Regions from separate parts of the Mesorhizobium sp. CNPSo 4661 genome, predicted to be linked through region 1. Evidence: predicted binding sites of a transcription regulator. Region 1 holds the regulator's gene; the other holds the start of a gene.
The links. Region 1 encodes PhoB, which activates phosphate uptake and scavenging genes when phosphate is short. Its sites were predicted from a motif close to TGTCATNNANCTGTCAT; they were not measured.
Positions count from the first base shown of each region.

Region 2: the regulator PhoB is predicted to act here: its motif matches at 1,264-1,280, upstream of AC0YKC_RS23155 (DUF1045 domain-containing protein).

Region 1 is NZ_JBWGIO010000005.1:153,992-157,254, forward strand. Features, by position in the region: gene pstB (phosphate ABC transporter ATP-binding protein PstB) at 1-547, shown strand, start outside; gene phoU (phosphate signaling complex protein PhoU) at 568-1,275, shown strand; gene phoB (phosphate regulon transcriptional regulator PhoB) at 1,292-1,981, shown strand; gene AC0YKC_RS09240 (ROK family protein) at 2,309-3,263, opposite strand, start outside.
Region 2 is NZ_JBWGIO010000015.1:152,354-155,616, forward strand. Features, by position in the region: gene iolB (5-deoxy-glucuronate isomerase) at 217-1,029, shown strand; gene AC0YKC_RS23155 (DUF1045 domain-containing protein) at 1,420-2,127, shown strand; gene AC0YKC_RS23160 (alpha-D-ribose 1-methylphosphonate 5-triphosphate diphosphatase) at 2,262-3,263, shown strand, end outside.

The DNA of each region.
Region 1 (3,263 bases):
CAAGAACATCCTCGACCGCTCGCAGGACCTCAACCTGCTGCGCACCAAGATCGGCATGGTGTTCCAGAAGCCGACGCCGTTCCCGATGTCGATCTACGAGAACATCGCCTTCGGCGTCAGGCTGTATGAGAAGATCAGCAAGGCCGAGATGGACAGCCGCGTCGAGTCGGCGCTGAAGCGCGCCGCGCTGTGGAACGAGGTCAAGGACAAGCTCAACGCCAGCGGCCTCAGCCTTTCCGGCGGCCAACAGCAGCGCCTGTGCATCGCCCGCACCGTGGCGGTGAAGCCCGAGGTCATCCTGCTCGACGAGCCGGCCTCGGCGCTCGATCCGCTGTCGACCGCCAAGATCGAGGAACTGATCGACGAGTTGCAGGCCGACTATACGATCGTCATCGTCACCCACAACATGCAGCAGGCGGCGCGCGTGTCGAGGCAGACGGCGTTCATGTATCTGGGCGAGCTGGTGGAGTTCGACCGGACCGAGAAGATCTTCACCTCGCCCCGCGAAAAGCGCACGCAGGACTACATCACCGGCCGCTTCGGCTGAGTTCATACGAGGACATCATCATGGCCGAACATACCGTCGCCTCCTTCGACGAGGATCTGAGGCAGATCAGCCGGCTTATCAACGACATGGGCGATCTGGCCGGCTCCATGGTCGGCGGCGCGACCAGGGCCCTGCTCGAAACCGACAATGCGCTGGCGCAGCGCGTCGTCTCCGACGACGCCATCATGGACGCGCGCCAGCGCGAGCTTGACGACCGCGCCATCACGCTGATCGCCAAGCGGCAGCCGATGGCGGACGACCTGCGCAACGTTGTCGGCTCGATCCGCATGGCGGGCGATCTCGAACGCATCGGCGATCTTGCCAAGAACATCGCCAAGCGCGTTGGCGCGGTCGGCGTCAGCACCGCGCCGCGCGACCTCACGCATTCGATCGATTCCATGGCGCAGCTGGTGCTGATCCAGGTCCAGGCCGTGACCCAGGAATATATGGTGGGCGACGCCACTGCGCTGGCCAAGCTGCGCAACGACGACGAGCGCATCGACGTCAAATACACGTCCGTCTTCCGCGAGCTGTTGACCTACATGATGGAAGATCCGCGCAACATCACCGCTTGCACGCATCTTCTGTTCTGCGCCAAGAATCTCGAGCGCATCGGCGACCATGTGACCAACATCGCCGAGAACGCCTATTATGTGCTCACCGGTACGCAATTGCCCGCCAACCGTCCCAAGCAGGACGAGACGGCAATGTCGGCGCCGGCGGCCTGACGAGAAGGTTACCCCGATGATCGCGCCACGCATCATGGTGGTGGAGGATGAGGAGCCGCTGGGGGTGCTGCTCCGCTACAATCTCGAATCCGAGGGTTACCAGGTGGAAGTGGTGACCCGCGGCGACGAGGCCGAAATCCGCCTTCAGGAAAACGTTCCCGACCTGCTCGTGCTCGACTGGATGGTGCCGGCGGTTTCCGGCATCGAGCTCTGCCGGCGCCTCAGGATGCGGCCCGAGACCGAGCGGCTGCCGATCATCATGCTGACGGCGCGGGGCGAGGAAAGCGACCGCGTGCGCGGGCTCTCGACCGGCGCCGACGACTACCTGGTCAAGCCGTTCTCGACGCCGGAATTCATGGCGCGCGTCAAGGCGCTGCTGCGCCGCGCCAAGCCGGAGGTGCTGTCCAGCGTGCTCAAGGTCGGCGACATCGTGCTCGACCGCGAGTCGCATCGCGTCTACCGCAAGAAGAGCGAGATAAGGCTCGGCCCGACCGAGTTCCGCCTGCTCGAATTCATGATGCGGCATCCTGGCCGCGTGTTCTCGCGCAGCCAACTGCTCGACAATGTCTGGGGCGAGACGATCTATATCGACGAGCGCACGGTGGACGTCCATGTCGGCCGCTTGCGCAAGGCGGTCAACAACGGCCGCATGCCCGACGTCATCCGAACCATTCGCGGGGCGGGTTACGCGATCAGGGAGGATTAGGGATAGGGCGCGGAAGCGCTGACGGCTCCGCTCCCGGCATCTGCGATGGTGATTAGCCGAGACGCTTCTAGCGTCGTCATCCACGGGCGGAGCAAGGAGCGTAGCGACGCAGCGCAGACCCGAGGATCCATTCCGTGACTTCGACGTGCCGGGGCGGTGCAGAATTCTGCTCCGCTGCGCCTACGATCGAAGTAACGGCATGGATTCCAGGGTCTTCGCGACGGAGCTTCGCTCCTGCTTCGCCCTGGAATGACGAAGCTGCGGGGCCATCGCTAATCTCAAGCGTCTGCTGCTGTCCTCAGCGACCAGCGGTCACTTCAAAGCCGCTCAGGCCACGTTTTTTCCGCTGCCCGCTCTTGCCTGCATGCCCGGCGCGAAAATCTCCTGGTCGACGAAGGTCAGCGCGCGCATGGCGCAGCCTTCGCGGATCAGCGGCAGCTCGTTAGGCTCGGTGTCGAAGGAGATCGATTCCGAGTGCTGGCCGCCCGCGGTCTGGGCGATCGCCGCCCTTAGCGCCGGCTCGATCAGGTCGAAGGCGGCCGCGCTGACGCCGACCATGGCCACGGGCGCCGGGTCGATGAGGGCGAACAGGCTGCCGAGACCGAAACCAAGCGCCTCGCCGGCCCGACGGTAAGCCTCCCGCTCGGGGCCGTCCTTCTCGCGCGCCTTGGCGGCGAGGGCTCGCATGTCGGCGTCGCCGACGTCGACCGGCTCGGCGTCCTCGCTCATTTTCATGGCGCTGCGCCAGATCGCGTAATTGCCGGCATAGGCCTCGACGCAGCCGCGCCGGCCGCAGCGGCAAAGCGCGCCGCCCGGGCGGTGGATCATGTGGCCGAATTCGCCGCCCGAGGAATGCGTGCCGGTGAACAGCGCGCCCTTCAGCACCAGACCCATGCCGATGCCGTGCGACAGGAGGATGGCGATGAAGTCGTCGCGATAGCGCTCGGGGTCGCGCCATTGCAGCGCCACCGCCATCATGTTGCAGTCGTTCTCCATGGTGGCGGGGATGCCGAATTCCTGCTCGAGGATGTCGGCGAAAGGAATGCCGGTCAGCGGCGTTATCGGCGACCACAGCATGGCGCGTGCGTGGGAATCGGTGATGCCCTGGATGCCCATGGCGATGCGGGCGACGCTGCTCACCTCGAGGTCGGGATCCTGCAGTCGGCGCCGGACGATCGCCACGCATTCGCCGATCAAGTCGTCGCGGGGCATGACAAGCGTGTCCAAGCGCTGCTGCTCCTCGGCGACCACCTGGCCGGCATAATCGATCACGGCGACCGAC
Region 2 (3,263 bases), on a different contig from region 1:
ATGGCGCCGGAACGCCGGCCCAGACAGCCTCTTTCTGCACCACTGCATTCTACGACCGAGGTAACGGCATGGATTCTAGGGTCTGCGCGCCGCTTCGCGTCGCTCCGCCCTAGAATGACGACGTCGCGAGGGAACCGGCTAATCTCCAAGGTTTTCGCGATAGCCCATCGGATTCTTAGCTGCGCCAATCGGGCGTCCAGGATAGGAGAGACAAAAATGTCGAAACTGCTCGTCAAGGCCGACAAGGGCCACGGCCACGTCGCTCACGTCACACCGCAAAGCGCCGGCTGGACCTATGTCGGTTTCGATCTGCATCGGCTGAAGCCCGGCGAGACGGTGTCCGGCAAGACCGGCGACCGCGAGGTCTGCCTGGTCTTCGTCACCGGCAAGGGCAAGGCCTCGGCCGGCGGCAAGGATCTTGGCCTGCTCGGCGAGCGCATGTCGCCCTTCGAAGGCAAGCCGTGGTCGGTCTATGTGCCGCAAGGCGCCGACTGGTCGGTGACCGCCGACACCGAGCTGGAGGTCGCCGTCTGCTCGGCGCCTGGCTTAAGCGGCAGCCTGCCGGTGCGCGTCATCGGGCCTGACGATCTCGGCCAGGAGGTGCGCGGCAAGGGCACCAACACGCGCTACGTCACCAACATCCTGCCCGAGGGCAAGCCGGCGGATTCGCTGCTGGTGGTCGAGGTGATCACGCCCGGCGGCCACACGTCGAGCTATCCGCCGCACAAGCACGACCAGGACAATCTGCCGGCGGAATCCTATCTCGAGGAGACCTATTACCATCGGCTCAACCCGCCGCAGGGCTTTGCCTTCCAGCGCGTCTACACGGATGCCGACCGCAACGGCGTGCGCGAGCTGGACGAAGCGATGGCCATCGAGGACGGCGACGTCGTGCTGGTGCCGAAGGGCTATCACCCCTGCGCGGCCTGCCACGGCTACGACCTCTATTACCTCAATGTCATGGCCGGACCGAAGCGGACGTGGAAATTCCACAACGCTGCTGAGCATGAGTGGCTGATGAAGGCCTGATTTGGGTGTGTTGATATTCAGGTGATGCCGGCCTGCAAATGGCGGTTTCCTGCGCTTCCGGTGCTCACGTACTTCAAGTACGCTCCGCTCCGGTTCTCGGAAGCCGCCATTTCGACTCGGCCTGACCTGAATCTCAACACACCCTAAGCAGGCCGGCAAAGCCGTTGGTCCAGTTGAGAAAAATCGTCGGCTAAGCACCTGGCGGCTGGACTTGCCTTCGAAAACCCATGAAAGCTTCGTCAATCCGTCATGGAAATCACCTATGGCAGCGGTTCCGGTGCATGTCGCCGTAAACGCTCCGGCGTTTTTGGGGCCACGACCTGCCAAGACAATGACTTGAAGCGTGTCGCATGATCCTTCGGGGCGCGCAGCGCTTGACGAGGAACGCCCATGCGCTACGCCATCTACTACACCCCGGGACAGGACGAGAAGCTGGCGCGCATTGCCGCCAACTGGCTGGGCCGCGACCCGTTCGGTGCGGCGACGCGGCCGGTCGAGGCCGTGGGCGACCTGTCGGCCGCGGAAGTCGCCTTCCACACGGCCTCCGCCAGGCGTTACGGGTTCCACGCGACGCTGAAGGCGCCGTTCCGGCTGGCGGCGAACGAGACGGAAGCCTCGCTGCGCGCCGCGCTCGACACTTTCGCCGAGGCGACGCCGCCGGTCGTCATCCCGCGTCTGGTCGTCGGGCAGATCGACGGCTTCTTCGCGCTGGTGCCGGAAACGCAGTTTGCGCCACTCAACGATTTTGCCGGCGAGGTGGTGCGCGCCTTCGATCCGTTCCGCGCGCCGCTGACCGAGACCGAGATCGAGCGCCGCAGCCCCGATGCGCTGAAGCCGGACGAGTTCCGCAACCTCTGCCAATGGGGCTATCCTTACGTCTTCGACACGTTCCGCTTCCACATGACGCTGTCGGGGCGCGTCGGGCCACAGGAAAGCCCACGTCTTCGGGCAGCGATAGACGGCCTGTTCGCCGACATCCTGCGCCAGCCGGTGCCGGTGGATGCGCTGACCTTGTTCGTCGAAAGCGAGCCCGGTGCGCCGTTCATGGCGCTTTCCCACCATGCGCTTGGCCGCAGCCCTGCCCGCAAGACCGCCTAGGGCGGATCAGCGGAAACGCTGAACCGCCCTATCTCTTTGTTTTACGCAATTCCAAACGGAAAACCGCAAAAACACTTTTCCTGGAATTGCTCTGGATGACCGCCGACCGACCGCTTGAGATAGGACCGCCTGAGATGACCGCCGAAACCGTTCTCACCAATGCCCGCATCGTGCTGCCCGACGAAATCGTCGAAGGTTCGCTTCTGTTGCGCGACGGCCTGATTGCCGCGGTCGAGCCGGGCGCTGCCCGAACCGGCGAGGACATGGGCGGCGATTATATCATCCCGGGCCTCGTCGAGCTGCACACCGATCACCTCGAAGGTCATTACGCGCCGCGCCCGAAAGTACGCTGGAACCCGATCGCCGCCGTGCTCGCCCATGATGCGCAGGTGGCGACCGCAGGCATCACCACCGTGCTCGACGCCTTGCGCGTCGGCATGGACGAGGACGCCGACCTGAAATCCGACGACGTTCGCAAGCTGGCCGACGCGATCGAGGACAGCGTGCGCCACGATCGGCTCAGGGCCGACCATTTCATCCACTTGCGCTGCGAAGTCTCGGCGCCGGACTGCCTCGAGGCTTTCGCCAATTTCGAGACCGACGACCGGGTGAAGCTCGCCTCGCTGATGGACCATGCGCCCGGACAGCGCCAGTTCGTCAATCTCGAGACCTATGCCTATTACTACCAGCGCAAACTGAAGCTGACGGACCGTGACTTCAAGAAATTCTGCGAGAAGCGGATGGCGGAATCGGCCCGCAATTCCGGTCCGAACCGCGTCTTCATCTCGGCCGCCTGCCAGGAGCGCGGCATCGTGCTGGCCAGCCATGACGATGCCACCACCGGCCATGTGAAGGAAGCGATCGAGCAAGGTGTGCGGGTCGCCGAGTTCCCGACGACGGAAGAGGCGGCCAAGGCCTCGAAGGCCGCAGGCCTCGGCGTGCTGATGGGCGCGCCGAACGTCATGCGCGGCGCCTCGCATTCCGGCAACGTTTCGGCGCGCACGCTCGCCGCCGATGGCCTGCTCGACATCCTGTCCTCCGATTACATCCCCTTCAGCCTGATCCAGTCGGCCTTCTTCCTCGGCGATGTCGTCGAAGGGATTTCGCTGCCGCAGGCGGTCGCCATGGTCTCCAAG